Regions from separate parts of the Kitasatospora sp. NPDC058048 genome, predicted to be linked through region 2. Evidence: predicted binding sites of a transcription regulator. Region 2 holds the regulator's gene; each other region holds the start of a gene.
What was found. The regulator HrcA, encoded in region 2, represses chaperone genes, less so after heat shock. The targets are predictions, from matches to a motif close to TTNGCACTCNGNNNNNCNGAGTGCNAA.
Positions count from the first base shown of each region.

Region 1: the regulator HrcA is predicted to act here: its motif matches at 982-1,008, upstream of groL (chaperonin GroEL).
Region 3: the regulator HrcA is predicted to act here: its motif matches at 2,765-2,791, upstream of groES (co-chaperone GroES).

Region 1 covers NZ_JBHVRT010000019.1:146,073-152,026, reverse strand. The annotation lists gene ACFVVA_RS21510 (MoaD/ThiS family protein) at 1-100, shown strand, start outside; gene ACFVVA_RS21505 (cold-shock protein) at 638-841, shown strand; gene groL (chaperonin GroEL) at 1,163-2,785, shown strand; gene ACFVVA_RS21495 (hypothetical protein) at 2,950-3,306, shown strand; gene ACFVVA_RS21490 (hypothetical protein) at 3,328-3,501, shown strand; gene ACFVVA_RS21485 (hypothetical protein) at 3,508-4,227, opposite strand; gene ACFVVA_RS21480 (PadR family transcriptional regulator) at 4,294-4,677, shown strand; gene ACFVVA_RS21475 (hypothetical protein) at 4,674-5,654, shown strand; gene ACFVVA_RS21470 (copper homeostasis protein CutC) at 5,743-5,954, shown strand, end outside.
Region 2 covers NZ_JBHVRT010000032.1:27,750-33,703, forward strand. The annotation lists gene hemW (radical SAM family heme chaperone HemW) at 1-93, shown strand, start outside; gene ACFVVA_RS29025 (Uma2 family endonuclease) at 134-691, shown strand; gene ACFVVA_RS29030 (DUF3097 domain-containing protein) at 682-1,515, opposite strand; gene ACFVVA_RS29035 (hypothetical protein) at 1,547-2,131, opposite strand; gene htpX (zinc metalloprotease HtpX) at 2,164-3,084, opposite strand; gene hrcA (heat-inducible transcriptional repressor HrcA) at 3,374-4,408, shown strand; gene dnaJ (molecular chaperone DnaJ) at 4,485-5,624, shown strand; gene ACFVVA_RS29055 (16S rRNA (uracil(1498)-N(3))-methyltransferase) at 5,700-5,954, shown strand, end outside.
Region 3 covers NZ_JBHVRT010000004.1:288,444-294,397, reverse strand. The annotation lists gene ACFVVA_RS06815 (LysR family transcriptional regulator) at 1-441, opposite strand, end outside; gene groL (chaperonin GroEL) at 574-2,202, opposite strand; gene groES (co-chaperone GroES) at 2,319-2,624, opposite strand; gene ACFVVA_RS06800 (hypothetical protein) at 2,944-3,273, shown strand; gene ACFVVA_RS06795 (methyltransferase domain-containing protein) at 3,312-4,496, shown strand; gene ACFVVA_RS06790 (polysaccharide deacetylase family protein) at 4,518-5,456, opposite strand; gene ACFVVA_RS06785 (hypothetical protein) at 5,507-5,767, opposite strand; gene tsaD (tRNA (adenosine(37)-N6)-threonylcarbamoyltransferase complex transferase subunit TsaD) at 5,764-5,954, opposite strand, start outside.

The DNA of each region.
Region 1 (5,954 bases), on a different contig from region 2:
CGTGAACGACGACGACGTGCGTTTCGCCGAGGGCCTGGCGACGGAGATCAAGGACGGCGCCGGCATCTCGATCATCCCGGCGGTGGCCGGCGGCTGCTGAACCTTCGCGACCAACCCGCGGTCGCCCGCGCGTACGGAATTCCGTTTCCCGTATGCGCGGGCGACCGCTGGCATTCCGGCCGGAATATTTCCCGGTCGAGTCGGAGTAGAGTGTGGCTCGGTTGGGAACAGGGTTTCCCTTTCGGCCCCCGCAGTGCTCGGCCCGGGGGCGTCCGGCCGGCGGGACCGGCCCGTGAAACATGTCAGGCGGATGTCAGAATTCCCGCGGACATTTGAGTAATTCGTCCGCTATGTCCGGCGTGAAATGCCGAGATTATTCCGATTCGGCCCGTCCTGTCCCTTGACATCGAGGCGGAATTACCGGTGGCTGGCCCTGTTGCAGAGGGCGTCGATCCGGATACATTCAGCGGCGGTCGACGCAATCACCCGCTCGCCGGAAGCCGCCTGGCGTCCTGCACGGAGGGTTGCGGCGTGCACGGCTGCGCCCAGGGGGGGTTCCCCGGGCCGGCCTTCAACCAACCCGGGCCCGCGACCTGCGGGCGCGTGAAGGGCCAGCACAGCACTAGGGGAGTTCGGAATGGCTCAGGGCACCGTCAAGTGGTTCAACGCGGAGAAGGGCTACGGCTTCATCGCGGTCGACGGTGGTGCGGACGTCTTCGTCCACTACAGCGCGATCCAGATGGACGGCTACCGCACCCTCGAGGAGGGCCAGCGGGTCGAGTTCGAGATCTCTCAGGGACAGAAGGGCCCGCAGGCGGACATGGTCCGCGCCGCGGTCTGACCCCTTCCGACCCCAGGAGCTCGGCGCGGCCCTGCGGCTGGTGACCTCTCGCTTCTCGACGGGCCCGTGCGACTCGTGTCGCACGGGCCCGTCGGCGTTCCCGGGCGGCCCCGGCGGCGGCTCGCGGATTGTCGATTGGGCTTGCACTCGCCCACCCGGAGTGCTAATCATTGGCGTTAGCACTCACAGTGTGAGAGTGACAGCGGACCGGGTCGGTGAGGCCCCCGGGAGCGGAGGGAATGGACCTCCGCGCACCAGGGCCGTCCGTCGCGGGCACCCCTTGGTCCGAGCAGTCGACCGTGTCCCGGAGGACCACTTCTGATGGCCAAGATCATCGCCTTTGATGAGGAAGCTCGCCGCGGCCTTGAGCGTGGCATGAACCAGCTCGCCGACGCGGTGAAGGTCACGCTCGGCCCCAAGGGCCGCAACGTCGTGCTGGAGAAGAAGTGGGGCGCCCCCACGATCACCAACGACGGTGTCTCCATCGCCAAGGAGATCGAGCTCGAGGACCCGTACGAGAAGATCGGTGCGGAGCTCGTCAAGGAGGTCGCCAAGAAGACGGACGACGTCGCGGGTGACGGCACCACCACCGCCACCGTGCTCGCCCAGGCCCTGGTTCGCGAGGGTCTGCGCAACGTCGCCGCCGGCGCCAACCCGATGGCCCTGAAGCGCGGCATCGAGAAGGCCGTCGCCGCCGTCTCGGACCAGCTGCTGGCCCAGGCCAAGGACGTGGAGACCAAGGAGCAGATCGCCTCCACCGCCTCCATCTCGGCCGCCGACACCCAGATCGGCGAGCTCATCGCCGAGGCCATGGACAAGGTCGGCAAGGAAGGCGTCATCACCGTCGAGGAGAGCAACACCTTCGGTCTGGAGCTCGAGCTCACCGAGGGCATGCGCTTCGACAAGGGCTACATCTCCGCCTACTTCGCCACCGACCTGGAGCGCATGGAGGCGACGTTCGAGGACCCGTACATCCTCATCGCCAACTCCAAGATCGGCTCGGTCAAGGACCTGCTCCCGCTGCTGGAGAAGGTCATGCAGAGCGGCAAGCCGCTGGTCATCATCGCCGAGGACGTCGAGGGCGAGGCCCTGTCGACCCTGGTCGTGAACAAGATCCGTGGCACCTTCAAGTCCGTCGCCGTCAAGGCCCCGGGCTTCGGTGACCGCCGCAAGGCCATGCTCGGCGACATCGCCATCCTCACCGGTGGCACCGTCATCTCCGAGGAGGTCGGCCTCAAGCTGGAGAACGCCGGCATCGACCTGCTGGGCACCGCCCGCAAGGTGGTCATCACCAAGGACGAGACCACCATCGTCGACGGTGGCGGCGACAGCGAGCAGGTCGCGGGCCGCGTCAACCAGATCCGTGCCGAGATCGAGAACAGCGACTCGGACTACGACCGCGAGAAGCTCCAGGAGCGCCTCGCCAAGCTGGCCGGCGGCGTGGCCGTCATCAAGGCCGGCGCGGCCACCGAGGTGGAGCTCAAGGAGCGCAAGCACCGCATCGAGGACGCCGTCCGCAACGCCAAGGCCGCCGTCGAGGAGGGCATCGTCGCCGGTGGTGGCGTCGCTCTGCTGCAGGCCGGTGTCGCCTTCGACAAGCTGGAGCTGGACGGCGACGAGGCCACCGGTGCCAACATCGTCAAGGTCGCGCTGGAGGCCCCGATCAAGCAGATCGCGACCAACGCCGGCCTGGAGGGTGGCGTCGTGGTGGAGAAGGTGCGCAACCTCCCCGCCGGTCACGGCCTGAACGCGGCCACCAACACCTACGTCGACCTGATCGCCGAGGGCATCATCGACCCGGCCAAGGTCACCCGCTCCGCGCTGCAGAACGCCGCCTCCATCGCGGCGCTGTTCCTCACCACCGAGGCCGTCATCGCCGACAAGCCGGAGAAGGCCGCCGCGGCCGCCGGCGGCGGCATGCCGGGCGGTGACATGGACTTCTGATCCTGATCGCTTTCGATCGGATTGGTTGGACCTCGTCCGTGTGGGCGGTTCCCTTCGGGGGGCCGCCCACACGGCGTTTCGGCGTTCGGACGTGTCGGCGCTCCGGGCGCTCCGGGCGCTCCGGGCGTTTCGGCGTTCCGGACGTGTCGACGGAGAATGGACGGATGGCTGCTGACGACATCGAGACCGCCCTGCACAACGCGCGGGCACTGATCCTGGCCGACCTCACCGCGCGGGACGTGGCGGACGCCGCCGTCGTCTCGCTGGTGGAGCAGGCCGTGACGCACCGCCGCTGGTGGCTGGAGCAGTGGCCGGACGGCACCGAGTACGTGCTCGGGCTGGTCGCCCAGGACGTCCAGGACGCGCTGCTGGAGGCGTACGGGCGCTGGCCGCTGTGCGCCGACTGCGCGGCCGACGGGGACCCGCACGCCCTGGGCGTGGAGCCCGAGCTGGGGCCGGACCCGCACTGGGTGTGCGGCAAGCAGGGCGCGGTGGTGGCACCCGTGGGGAAGCTCGCGTAGACCCGTGCGTACCGTGGCGGTATGAAGCGCTGGGTGTGGGGTGCGGCGGGCGGGTGCTGCGGGCTCGGGCTGTGGTGGGCCGCGGTCGAGCTATTGGGGGCCGACCAGGACGCCTGGTGGGCCGTGCTGGGGCGCGTCCCCTCCGTGATGGCGGGGATGGCCGCCGCGGACCGGGTGCTCGCGCGCCGGGGCTGACGGCCGTCAGAGGGAGCCGAGTTCGGCCGTCAGGTTGGTCCGCGCTGCGGCCGTGAAGCGCTCGCGGGCGGCGGGAGTGCGGTAGAGCGCGGGCAGGGCGAGCAGGTGACGCAGGACGGCGGCCCGGCCAGCCGAGAAGTCCGGCGCGGGGACGAAGCCGTACTCCTCGCGGACGGCGGCCGCGTACGCCGCGTACGCCTCGGGGCTGCCGCCGAGGACGGCGAGGTCCGCGTCGCAGAGCACCTCGCCGTTGCGGTCGCCGGGCGCCGGGTTGTGGCCGACGGTGAGCAGCACCAGGCGCTCGACCTCGGCGACCCGCTCGGCGGGCAGTCCGGCGGCGGTCAGCGCGCGGACGGCCAGGGCGGCGCTGCGCTCCTCGTTCTCGGTGCGGTCGGGGCGGTGGACGGCGTCGTGGAACCAGGCCGCGAGCCGGACGGCCTCCGGGTCGTCGGCGTGCCCGGCCAGCTCGTCGACGTGTTCCAGCACGGCGTGCAGGTGGGTGACGGTGTGGTAGCGGCGCTGCGGCTCCGACCAGCGGCGCAGCAGCTCCCGGCCGTACGGTTCGGGCTCGGCGGCGGCCCCGCAGCGGTGCAGCAGGGCGGTCCAGGCGGCGAGCAGGCCCTCGGTGAGCGGGCCTTCGGTGAGCGGGTCTTCGCCGTGCGGCCGGTGCCCGGGAGTGGGCGGCCGGTGCCCGGCGGCGGACGGGTCGTGCTCGGTGGTCGGCATGGCGACCATTGTGGCGGCCCGGCCGGGCGCTGGACCTATAGGTAGGTTGACGATATATGTAGTCGTATGACTGAACGCTCCATGCAGGAGCCCACGCTGCTGCTGCTCACCGCGCTGGCCGACGCCCCGCGGCACGGCTACGCGCTCATCCAGGAGATCGCCGCGATCTCCGACGGCCGGGTCAGGATGCGCACCGGCACGCTCTACGGGGCGCTCGACCGGCTGCTGGGCCAGGGCCTGATCGAGGTCGCCGCCGAGGAGGTGGTGGACGGCCGGGCCCGGCGCAGCTACGCGCTGACCGGGGCCGGCCGGGACGCGCTGGCCGCCGAGGCGGAGCGGCTGCGGGCGGTGGCCACCGAGGCCGAGCGCCGGCTGAGCAGGATCCGGTCGATGCTGCCGGGCAAGGCCGGGTCGCAGGGGCGGCCCGCGGCGGGGGGAGGCCTCTCATGAGCACGCCGACGATCGGCGCGGCGCCCTCGGCGGTGCTGCGGGCCGCGCTCCAGCTCTACCCGGAGCGGTACCGCCGCGAGCGCGGCGAGGAACTGGCCGAGGTGTTCGCCGACACGACCGCGGCCGGCGGCCGGCTGGCGGTCGCCCGGGAGGTCCTCGGCCTGGCGGTGTACGGGCTGCGGGTGCGGCTCGGACTGACCGGGGCCTCGCCGGCCGGGCGGCTGCTGGCGCTGCTCGCGCCGATGCTCGCCGGGGCGGTGGCCGGGGCGGCGTTGGCGGCCTGGCTGACCACGGCGGACCGGGTCGCCACCCGGTTCTCCTGGGACGACTCGTTCGGGACCCGGTTCGCGATGTTCTGCCCGCCGGTGGCCGCCGCGCTGCTGGTGGTGGCGGCCCTCCTGGGACGGTGGGCGGCGGTGCGGGGCAGCGCGCTGATCCTGGGCGCGTCGGCGCTGTACGAGCTGGTGGGTGCCGTGTGGAACGACCTGGCGGACGCCGCGGTGTCCCCCTACTTCAGCCTGTGGTGGAGCGGCTACATCGGGATGGCCACGCTGCCGTTCGTCGCGGCCGCGCTGCTGCTGGTCGCGGCGCCGACCGACCTGCTGCCCCGGCCGACCTGGCGCACGGGCGGCCTGGTGCTGGCCTCGGTGGCGGTGGGCGCACTGCTGGAGACGGCCCAGAGCTGGGACGACACCAACTTCCCGCTGGACCGGGAGTGGGTCGTGGTGATGCTGATCGTGCCGCTGCTGCTGACCCTCGCCGGGCTGCGCGGGCGGATGGCGCCGGCGGCGGTGGGGGCGGCGGTGCTGGTGCTGACCGGCCCCGGCTGCCTGTTCAACATCTGGCGCGAGTCCGGCGGGGTCTCGCACCTGCTGCCGCTGGTGGCGCCGACGGTGGCCGTGCTGCTGCTGGTGGCGGTGGCGGTGCACCGGTTCGGGCGGCGGGAGGCGGTCGGGGCGGTCCGGGGGCCGGCCTGACCGGGAGGAGCGGGGAGGCCGTCGCCGGGTGACCGGAACGGCCTCCTCGGAGTTTCCGGGGGCGGACGGATGTGGCAGGCTGTCGAATATGTCTAGACCAATTTTCGAAGTCATCGCGCTGACGCCCCAGGACGCCCAGGCCGCCGAGTCGGGCGGCGCCGACCGGCTCGAACTGGTCACCGACATGGCCGCCGACGGGCTCACCCCGTCCGTCGAGGACTTCGGCCGGATCCGGGCCGCCGTCGGCATCCCACTGAGGGTCATGCTGCGGATCCGGGACGGCTTCGCCCCCGGCGACGT
Region 2 (5,954 bases):
CTCGCCGCCGGTCCCTACGAGCAGGGCCGCGCCGCGCTCACCCTCCAGGGGCGCCTCCTGGCGGACGCGGTTGTGCGTGACTTGGTGGACTGAGTGTCGTTAACGTGGTGTCAGCCGTCGTAGGGAGCGCGCAATGACCGCCATCGATGACCGGGTGACGGGGATCTTCGAGAATCTGGAGGTCCCCGAAGGCTTCAAAGCCGAGCTCATCAGGGGGGAAATCGTGATGATGGCCGGGCCGGACATGGTCCACAACCTCATCATCCGGGCCATCCAGCACCAGACGCCGTACACCCGGTGGAACGCACTGACCACGCAGGATGTGGCCTTTCCCCGCGAGGCCAGTGAGCCGCAGCCGGACCTGGTCGTGTTTGAGCGGGGGGCTGCGGAGGAGAGCGGTCGGCTGTTGCCCGCGCTTGCGGTCACCCTGGCGGTCGAGGTGGTTTCGAAGACCAGCGTGCTTCGCGACTACCGGACCAAGCGGGAGCTCTATGCAGAGGGCCAGATTCCCGCATATCTGATCGTCGACCCGATCAAGGGTGTCTGTGTCCTGCTCACCGAGCCGAGTCGAGCGGCGGCCTCCGGGCTGCCGGACTACGCGGTCGAGCGGACCGCGAAGTTCGGCGAGTCGATTCCGCTGGATCTGCTCGACATCACGCTGGACACCGCGGAGTTCCGTACCTACTCCTGACCCGGCAGGGCCGTGAAGTCGATCAACTCCTCCACCCGGCCCAGCAGTTCGGGCTCCAGGTCCTTGTAGCTGTTCACCTTCGACAGGATGTGCTTCCAGGCCGCCGGGGTGTCCACCGGCCAGCCGAGGCGGCGGCAGGTGCCCTCCTTCCAGTCCTCGCCCCGCGGGACGGCGGGCCAGCCGGGGATGCCCACGCTGGAGGGCTTCACGGCCTGCCAGATGTCGATGTAGGGGTGGCCGACGACCAGCACCGAGTCGCCGGTGACCCGGGCGGCGATGCGGTGCTCCTTCGTCCCCGGCAGCAGGTGGTCGACCAGGACGCCGAGGCGGCGGCCGGGGCCGGGGGCGAAGTCGGCGACGATCGCGGGCAGGTCGTCGATGCCGCGCAGGTACTCGACGACGACGCCCTCGATCCGCAGGTCGTCGCCCCAGACCCGCTCGACCAGCTCGGCGTCGTGCCGGCCCTCGACGTAGATCCGGGACTCGCGGGCGACCCGGGCGCGGGCGTTCGGGACGGCGACGGAGCCGGAGGCGGTGCGGCCCGGCGTCCGGGCGGGAGCCGGGCCGGCCGGGCGGACCAGGGTGACGGCCCGGCCCTCCAGCAGGAAGCCGCGCGGCACCAGCGGGAACACCCGGTGCTTGCCGAACCGGTCCTCCAGGGTGACGGTGAACCCCTCGGCGGTCTTCTCGCAGCGCACCACCGCCCCGCAGAAGCCGGTCGCCGCCTCCTCGACCACCAGGTCCCGCTCGGCGGGCACCTCCGGGGCGGGCTGCGGCTTCTTCCACGGCGGGGTCAGGTCGGGTCCGTACTGGCGGCTGCGCATACGGGTGATCATAGGGACGGCGGACGGTGTGTCAGAGGCCCGGCGCGCCCCAGACCGGGAACCAGCGGCTCAGGTCCTTCTCCAGCCGCAGGTCGTTCCCCAGCATCGCGTTGACCTGCAGTTCCAGTGGGCTGTTGCGCTTCTCCCCGCCGCCGGGCATCGGGGCGAAGGGGTAGAACGTGCCGCGCTTGTAGAGGTAGACCAGGGCCAGCGACCGCCCCTGCGGATCGCGGAAGGCGACCAGCGAGCAGAGCAGCTGCGGCCCGAAGCCGTTCGCCTCCAGCTCGCTGTTGACCGCGTGCAGGTCGTTGACCAGCTCCGGCAGCTCCTCGGGCCGGTGCCGGGCGAGCAGCCAGGAGTAGCCGTAGTCGTCCTTGGAGGCCTCCACCGGGACGCCGCCGCGCTCGGTGTCGGCGTCCAGCAGGGCCCGGACCTGCTGCTCGACCTGGACGAAGGCCGCGCCCTCGACAGCCGCGAAGCAGACCGAGCCGAGCCCGGTGGGGGTGAACCCGGCCCCGGCCTCCAGGGTGAGCGCGGCGGACGGCACGCCGAACAGCTGGTCGAGGTCGGGCTTGACGGGCTTGGTGCGGCCGAACAGGGTGTCCAGGATTCCCACGGCGGTCCTTTCGCGTCAGGGGCTCGGCGGGTTCAGTGGCCGAGCTGCTCGGAGATCCTCGCCAGCTGCTCCAGCCGCTTCTCCAGGCTGGGGTGGGTGGAGAACAGCTGCGTGGCGGCCTCCCGGGCGCTCAGCGCGGGGGCGAAGTAGAAGGCGTTGTACGGCTGCGCCTGGCGCAGGTCCTTGCTGGGGATGGCCGCGATCTGCCCGGTCACCTTGGTGAGCGCCGAGGCCAGGGCGCTGGGCCGGCCGGTGAGCTGGGCGGCGGCCCGGTCGGCGGCCAGTTCGCGGTAGCGGGAGAGCAGCCGGGTGAGCAGGAAGCTGATCGCGTAGACGACGATCGACACCAGCGGGATGATCAGCGCCAGGATGGCGGCGTTCTGGTCGTTGTTGTTGCGCCCGCCGCCCATGAACCCGCCGTACACGGCGATCCGGGTCATCGCCCCGGCGAGGACGCCGAGGAACCCGGCGATCGTCATCACCGCGACGTCCCGGTGGGCGACGTGCGACAGCTCGTGCGCGAGGACTCCCTCCAGCTCCTCCGGTTCCAGCCGGCGCAGCAGCCCGGTGGTCACGCAGATCACCGCGTTCTGCGGGTTGCGGCCGGTGGCGAAGGCGTTCGGCATGTCGTTGTCGGCGACCGCCACCCGCGGTTTGGGCATGTCGGCCAGGGCGCAGAGCCGGTCGACGGTGCCGTGGAGTTGGGGGAACTGTTCCGGGGACACCTGGCGGGCGCCCATCGCCCGTTCGGTGATCTTGTCGCTGAACCAGAACTGGGCCACGAACAGCCCGCCGGAGATCAGGACGATCAGTGGCCAGGCGCCGCGCAGCAGCGCGATCAGCAGGCCGGTGAAACCGACGTACAGCAACCCGATCACGAACATCGTCGCGACCATGCGGCCGGTCAGGCCGCGGTCGGGCGCGAAACGGGTGTGCTGGCCCGAGCTCGACATCGCTTGCTCCTCCGTTCGCCGTCGCTTTCGATGCTGCCACCCGGACGGCCTCCCGGCACCACCCCGGTGCCGGGAGGATCGAACCGCCGGGGCCCCGCGGGCCGTGTCCGGAACTGCGGGGAGGATCACGTCCCTCGGGCCGTTCCTGCCGTAGGACCCGGGCCTTACACTGGCAGGTACGGTTCTGGCACTCGTACGTTCAGAGTGCCAAGACCGGGGGCCTCCCGGAGCGGCCCGCAGCAGCGAGGGACACAGTCGGACAACGTGCGAAGACGGAGGTGCGTGCCCCATGGCCGGTGAGGTCCGCCAGCTGGACGAACGCAAGCTCGCCGTACTCCGCGCGATCGTGCAGGACTACGTGGGCACCGAGGAGCCGGTCGGCTCCAAGGCCCTGGTGGAACGGCACAACCTCGGGGTCTCGCCGGCGACCGTCCGCAACGACATGGCGGCGCTGGAGGAGGAGGGCTACATCCACCAGCCGCACACCAGCGCCGGCCGCATCCCGACCGACAAGGGGTACCGCCTCTTCGTCGACAAGCTCGCCGAGATCAAGCCGATGAGCGCCCCCGAGCGCCGGGCCATCCGGCACTTCCTGGACGGCGCGGTCGACCTGGACGACGTGGTCGCCCGCACCGTGCGGCTGCTCGCCCAGCTGACCCGGCAGGTCGCGGTGGTGCAGTACCCCTCGCTGACGCGCTCCACCGTCCGGCACATCGAGCTGGTGGCGCTGGCCCCGGCCAAGGTGATGCTGGTACTGATCACCAACACCGGCCGGGTCGAGCAGCGGATGGTCGACTGCCCGGGCTCGGTCGGCGAGACGGTGCTGGCGGACCTTCGGGCCCGGATCAACGCGAGAGCCGCCGGCCGGCGCCTCCCGGAGGTCCCGGGGCTGCTGGAGGAGCTGCCGGCGCTGTTCGAGCAGGCCGACCGGCCGACGGTCAGCACGGTCCTGGCGACCCTGTTCGAGACGCTCGCCGAGCAGAACGAGGAGCGGATCATGCTGGCCGGCACGGCCAACCTGACCCGCTTCGGGCACGACTTCCCGCTCACCATCCAGCCGGTGCTGGAGGCCCTGGAGGAGCAGGTCATCCTGCTCCGCCTCCTGGGTGAGACCGCGGACGCCGCGATGACGGTCCGGATCGGGCGGGAGAACGCCTATGAAGGGCTGAATTCCACGTCGATCGTTTCGGTCGGCTACGGTTCGGGCGACGAGAGCGTGGCGAAACTGGGTGTGATCGGTCCGACCCGGATGGACTACCCCGGCACAATGGGGGCGGTGCGAGCGGTGGCACGGTACGTGGGCCAGATCCTGGCCGAGTCCTAGCAAGGGCCACCGTTAAAATTTTTGACGGTGGCGTCCAGTCGCAGCACTACTACAGGCGGAACAAGCGGAGCATTTGGTGGCCACGGACTACTACGCGGTACTCGGCGTCCGACGGGATGCGGGGCAGGACGAGATCAAGAAGGCGTTCCGGCGCCTGGCACGCGAACTGCACCCGGACGTCAACCCGGACCCGAAGACGCAGGAGCGGTTCAAGGAGATCAACGCCGCCTACGAGGTGCTCTCCGACCCGCAGAAGCGTCAGGTCTACGACCTCGGCGGGGACCCGCTGTCCCCGGGCGGCGGCGGTGCCGGCGGCTTCGGCGCCGGCGCGGCGGGCTTCGGCTTCTCCGACATCATGGACGCCTTCTTCGGCGCCGCGGCAGGCCAGCGCGGCCCGCGCTCGCGCACCCGCCGCGGCCAGGACGCCATGATCCGGCTGGAGATCACCCTGGAGGAGGCCGCGTTCGGCACCACCAAGGAACTCCAGGTCGACACCGCCGTCACCTGCACCACCTGCAGTGGCGAGGGCGCGGCCCCCGGCACCTCGGCGCAGACCTGTGACATGTGCCGCGGCAAGGGCGAGGTCTCCCAGGTCACCCGGTCCTTCCTGGGCCAGGTCATGACCTCCCGCCCCTGCCCGCAGTGCCAGGGCTTCGGCACCGTCGTGCCGACCCCGTGCCCGGAGTGCGCCGGCGACGGCCGCGTGCGCGCCCGCCGCACCCTGACCGTCAAGATCCCGGCCGGCGTCGACAACGGCACCCGGATCCAGCTGGCCGGCGAGGGCGAGGTCGGCCCCGGCGGCGGCCCGGCCGGCGACCTGTACGTCGAGATCGCCGAGACCACCCACGCCATCTTCCAGCGGCGCGGGGACGACCTGCACTGCACCGTCACCATCCCGATGACGGCGGCCTCGCTCGGCACCCGGGTGCCGCTGCAGACCCTGGACGGCCTGGAGGACGTCGACATCCGGCCCGGCACCCAGTCCGGCCAGTCGATCCCGCTGCACGGCCGGGGCATCACCCACCTGCGCGGCGGCGGCCGGGGCGACCTGATAGTGCACGTCGAGGTGAAGACGCCCACCAAGCTCGACGCCGAGCAGGAGGAGCTGCTGCGCCGCCTCGCGGTGCTGCGCGGCGAGGAGCAGCCGTCCGGCCAGTTCGCGCCGGGCCAGCAGGGCCTGTTCTCCCGCCTGAAGGACGCCTTCAACGGCCGGTAGTCGTCCGCGGAGGGGTGCCGGGGGATCCCGGCACCCCTTCCGTGTTCCCGTCCCACTCCTGGAGGTACCCCCGTCATGACCGCGCCCGTCTTCGTCGTCGAGACCGAGCGGATCGCCGCCGCCGTGCCCGGGGCCGTGGTGCGCCTGGACGGCCCGGAGGGGCGGCACGCGGCCGCGGTGAAGCGGCTGGAGCCGGGCGAGGCGGTCACCCTGGCCGACGGGCTGGGACTCGGGGTGGACGGCACGGTCGCCGAGGTGCTCGGCAAGGACGCGATCGACGTGACGGTCGCCGCCGTGCGCCGGGAGCCGGAGCCCGCGCCGCGGATCGTG
Region 3 (5,954 bases), on a different contig from region 2:
GGCCAGCGCGATCTCGCACTCGCCGCCGCGCAGCATCGCCAGCGACTCCGGCGGCTCCGCCTCGACCAGCGACACGCGCACCCCCGGATGGCCGTCCCGCAGGCGGGCGACCGCGGGCGGCACCAGGGTGGAACTCGCGGTCGGGAAGGAGACCAGCCGCACCCGCCCGGCCCGCAGCCCGGCGATCGCGGCCACCTCCTCCTCGGCGGCCGAGAGCCCGGCGAGGATTCCGGTGGCATGCTTGAGCAGGACCCGGCCGGCCTCGCTGAGCTGCATCCCGCGGCCCGAGCGGACCACCAGCGGGGTGTCCACCGACTTCTCCAGCGCCTTCATCTGCTGGCTGATGGCGGGCTGCGTACACCCCAGCTCGCGGGCGGCGGCGGAGAAGGAGCCGGTGCGGGCGACGGCACGCAGGACGCGCAGATGGCGGGCCTCGATCATGCCTTAGTTATAAGGCAATCTTTGCATTCTGCAAAATTCTACTGATAGCTGAACGGTGAAGGTGAACGCCGGAGGCCCGGCCCGCCACCCCTCGCGGGGCGCGGACCGGGCCTCCGGTCAGGCGTCGGAGCCTCAGTGCGAGTGGCCGTGGCCGCCGTGGCCGTGACCGTTGTCGGCCTCCTCCTCCTTCTTCTCCACCACGAGGGTCTCGGTGGTGAGAAGCAGGGAGGCGATCGAGGCGGCGTTCTCCAGGGCGGAGCGGGTGACCTTGACCGGGTCGATGACGCCGGCCTTCAGCAGGTCGCCGTACTCACCGGTGGCCGCGTTGTAGCCGTGACCGGCCTCCAGCTCGGCAACCTTGTGGGTGATGACGTAGCCCTCGAGCCCGGCGTTCTGGGCGATCCAGCGCAGCGGCTCGTGCAGCGCCTTGCGGACCACGGCGACACCGGTGGCCTCGTCGCCCGACAGGCCCAGGCCACCGTCCAGCACCTTGGCGGCGTGGACCAGGGAGGCGCCACCGCCGGCGACGATGCCCTCCTCGACCGCGGCACGGGTCGCCGAGATGGCGTCCTCCAGGCGGTGCTTGCGCTCCTTCAGCTCCACCTCGGTGGCGGCGCCGACCTTGATGACGCAGACGCCGCCGGCCAGCTTGGCCAGGCGCTCCTGCAGCTTCTCGCGGTCCCAGTCGGAGTCGGTCGCGGCGATCTCGCCCTTGATCTGGGCGACGCGGCCGGCCACGGCCTCGGTGTCACCGGCGCCGTCGACGACGGTGGTCTCGTCCTTGGTGATGGTCACGCGGCGGGCGGTGCCCAGCACGTCCAGGCCGACCTGGTCGAGCTTGAGGCCGACCTCCTCGGAGATGACCTGGCCACCGGTCAGGACGGCCAGGTCGCCGAGGATCGCCTTGCGGCGGTCGCCGAAGCCCGGGGCCTTGACGGCGACGGCGTTGAAGGTGCCGCGGATCTTGTTGACGACCAGGGTCGACAGCGCCTCGCCGTCGACGTCCTCGGCGATGATCAGCAGCGGCTTGGAGGCACCGCCCTGGAGGATCTTCTCCAGCAGCGGCAGCAGCTCCTGGATGGAGGAGATCTTGCCCTGGTTGATCAGGATGTACGGGTCCTCCAGGACCGCCTCCTGCCGCTCCGCGTCGGTGACGAAGTACGGCGACAGGTAGCCCTTGTCGAACTGCATGCCCTCGGTGAAGTCCAGCTCCACGCCGAAGGTGTTCGACTCCTCGACGGTGATGACACCGTCCTTGCCGACCTTGTCGATCGCCTCGGCGATCAGCTCGCCGACCTGGGTGTCCTGGGCGGAGAGGGACGCGACGGCGGCGACGTCGTCCTTGCCCTCGATCTCGCGGGCGACCGAGAGCAGGTGCTCGGAGACGGCGGCGACGGCCTTGTCGATGCCCTTCTTCAGGGCGGCCGGGCCGGCACCGGCGGCGACGTTGCGCAGGCCCTCGTTGACCAGGGCCTGGGCCAGCACGGTGGCGGTGGTGGTGCCGTCACCCGCGACGTCGTTGGTCTTGGTGGCAACCTCCTTGACGAGCTGCGCGCCAAGGTTCTCGTACGGGTCGTCCAGCTCGACCTCGCGGGCGATGGTGACACCGTCGTTGGTGATGGTCGGGGCGCCGAACTTCTTGTCGATGACGACGTTGCGGCCCTTGGGGCCGATGGTCACCTTGACGGTGTCGGCCAGCTTGTTGACACCGCGCTCCAGCGAGCGGCGGGCGTCCTCGTCGAACTGCAGGATCTTCGCCATGTTCCCTATTCCCTCGGGGCTGCGGCCGGCCCACCGGCCGCCGAACTACGTGAACCAACAACCACGCCCCGGGCCCCTGTCACTTGGGACACGGATCCGGGGCGGGTCGGAACGTCTTACTTCTCGATGATCGCGAGGACGTCGCGGGCGGAGAGCACCAGGTACTCCTCGCCCTGGTACTTCACCTCGGTGCCGCCGTACTTCGAGTACAGGACGATGTCACCCACGGCGACGTCGAGCGGCAGACGCTGGCCGTCCTCGAAGCGGCCCGGGCCGACAGCCAGGACGACGCCCTCCTGGGGCTTCTCCTTGGCGGTGTCCGGGATAACCAGGCCGGAGGCCGTGGTGGTCTCGGCGTCGAGCGGCTGGACCACAATGCGGTCCTCGAGCGGCTTGATGGCAACCTTGCTGCTGGTGGTCACGTCCGAGCTCCCCTTCGGAGATTACGGGGTTTTCTAACGGGTAGGGCGATCCTGCGGGCCTGCCGTCGCGGGGGTCAGACACACGTCGTCGCATTAGCACTCTCCCGGTGGAGAGTGCCAAGGACGACCATAGGGCCGTGTTAGCACTCAGTCAACCAGAGTGCCAACGACGCGCCCTGGGCGTCCGGATTCCCGTACCCATGTACGGACGGCGCTCCCTCGGGCAGACTCCTGCCATGACCGACACCCCGGTACGCGTCGGACCCTCCGGCGCGAAGGACGCCCCGCCCGCGCCGCCGCTCGTCCCGGGGGTGTTCCGGTGAGCCGGCCGGCCGCCCCGTCCGAGCCGCCGCGGATCCACTGGGCGGCGGACCTGGTGCTCGCCGCGGTGGTGCTCGCGGTGACCGCCGTCGCGGTGTTCCTCGGATCGCTCGTGCTCAACGTGCTGAAGCTGCTCGCCCTGTACGGCCCCGGGACGGTGGCCCTGGACGTCTTCGGCGTCGTGGTCCTGCTCGTGCTGCTGACCCTGACCCACCGGGGCACCCGGCGCCTCGGCTACCGGATCACGCCGTACGCCGCGGTGGCCGCGGCACCGCTGGGCGTGCTCGTGGGCTGGCTCGCCTCCGGCATCCCCGTCATCGGCCGGTGACCGCCGCGCTGCGGTGACCGACCGGCCGAGCGGCGAGAATGGCCCCCGTGGACACCGAGAACCTCCAGCCGCTGCTGACGCCCGAGGGCCAGGCCCTGCTCGCCGAGTTGCGCGAGTTCACCCCCGAGGAGGAGCTGGCGCTGGCGACCCGCCTGCGCCGGGAGCATCCGGCAGAGCTGGTCTCGGCGGCCTTCGGGCAGGCGCGGCTGCGGCAGCGGGCGCGGGCGAAGTTCGGGGCGGACGCCGACCTGATGTACTTCACGCCCAACGGGGTCGAGCAGTCCACCCGGCGCAGCGTGGCCGAGTGGCGGGCGCAGCGGTTCGCCGCGCTGGGCGTCCGACGGCTGGCGGACCTGTGCTGCGGCATCGGCGGGGACGTGCTGGCGCTGGCCCGGGCGGGCATCGAGGTGCTGGCCGTCGACAAGGACCCGGCGGCCTGCGCCGCCACCGCGGCCAACGCCGCCGCCCTGGGCCTGTCCGAGCTGGTCGAGGTGCGCTGCGCGGACGTCGCCGAGGTGGACGTCAGCGGCTACGACGCGGTGTTCACCGACCCGGCCCGGCGCACCTCGCGCGGCCGGGTGTTCGACCCGGAGGCGTACGCCCCGCCGCTCTCCTGGGCGATCGAGGCCGGCCGGCGGACCCCGATCGGCGCGCTGAAGGTCGCACCGGGCATCCCGCACGAGGCCGTGCCGGAGGACGCCGAGGCCGAGTGGGTCTCCGACCACGGCGACGTCAAGGAGGCGGTGCTCTGGTTCGGCACCCGGGCCGCGAGCCCGCACCGCGCCACCCTGCTGCCGCAGGGCGCCAGCCTGACCGGCGGCGACCTGCCCGACCCGCCGGCCGGCCCGGTCGGGCGGTACCTGTACGAGCCGGACGGCGCGGTGATCCGGGCCCACCTGGTGGCCGAGGTGGCCGGGCAGGTGGGCGGCCGGCTGATCGACCCGAAGATCGCCTACCTGACCTCGGACGAGCTGGTCGCCACCCCGTACGCGCACGCCTTCGAGCTCACCGACGTGCTGCCGTTCCACATCAAGAAGCTGAAGGCGCTGCTGCGCGAGCGGGCGGTCGGCACGGTGGTGATCAAGAAGCGCGGGATGGCGATCACCCCGGAGGAGCTGCGCCGCCAGCTCAAGCCCTCCGGGCCGAACAGCGTCACGGTGATCCTCAGCCGCACCGACAACGGGCCGCTGATGATGCTGGGACAGCCGGTCGCGGCGCGCTAGGGGGTCGACCCGCGGCGTCGGTCACGCGGGTGGCTGGATGTAGTCCTCCAGCCGCGCCACCGAGAAGCCCTGCTCCTGTATCCGGGCCAGCAGGTCGCCGAACATCTGGGTCATCGTGGCGCCCTTGAGCTCCTTGGGGCCGCGGAAGTGCGCCAGGATTATGTCGCCGGGCTTCAGCTGCTTGTCCGCCGCCTGGTACTGCATGTCGTGGATCTGCATCGACTCGCGCCAGAGCACCATCGCGCGCGGGCCGCACTGCTGGACGGAGGTGTTGAGCGTCGGGGTGTTGGCGCCGTCGCCGAACGGCGGGCGGAACAGCAGCGGGGCGGCGCCGTACTGCTGGGTGAGCGCGGACTGCGCGTCGCAGATCTCGGACTTCTGCTTCTCCGCCGGGATCTTGCTCATCACCGGGTGGTCCACGGTGTGATTCTGGACGTGGTTGCCCAGGGCCTGGAGCGGCTTGAAGTAGCCGTAGTCGTTCTTGACGATGTCCCGGGTCAGGAACATCGATATCGGCACCTTGAGGTCGGTGAGCATCTCGACGAACTTCGGGTCCTTCTCGGCCCCGTCGTCGATGGTGATGAAGACGACCTTGTCGCTCGTTCTCACGTCGCTGAACACCGGGACAGGGCCGGTCCGTTCGAGCTTTATCGGCTTGTCGGCGGGCGCCGCCGGGGCGGGGGCGAGCGGGGTGAGGTTCCACTTGGCCCAGGCCGCCGCGCCCGCTCCCGCCGGGGCGCCGGCCGCGGCGGCGGTGGTCGCGGCCGCGGTCGGCGCGGCGCCGGAGGGCCGGGGCGCGGCCGGCGTGGTCGCGGCGGCCGGGGCGGCGCTGCCGCCGCCCCCGTTGTCGCCGCACCCGGTGGCGAAGGCCAGCAGAGCCACCGCCCCCGCCGCGTACGTCCTGGTCCTGCTCCGCCCGTTCCTGATCACCGCTGCGCGCTCCCGGTTCCCGTCCAGCATTCTCTCAGCTATGCACGGTAACGGCCGGTCGCGCGGTTCCCGGTACGGGGCTACTCCATGTGCTCGCTGGTGAAGGACCAGCGGTGCACCGGGCGGCCGAGCAGCTCGGCCGGCGGGTCGGCGACGGGCACCGGCTCGCCGTTCCACCAGGTGATCAGCAGCACCCGCCCGCCCGGGGCGGTGAGCAGTTCGAGGCGCTCCAGCCCGGTCGAGCCGCGGAGCCCGGGCAGCGCCGACTCCCGGGCCCAGGCGGCGAGTTCGGGCCCGCGCCCGTCGGCCGCCCGGGCCTCCCACATCGCGGCGACGGTCATGCCGCGCCACCGCCGAGGGCGTCGTAGGCCTGGCCGTGGATGTCGGTGTGGGGCACGTGGACCTCGGTCACCGGCAGCGAGGAGTCGGCGGACAGGTCGAAGGCGGACGGCGTGCGGCCGCGCCACACCATCTCGGCGCCGAGCGCCGCGACCATCGCGCCGTTGTCGGTGCACAGGCCCGGCCGGG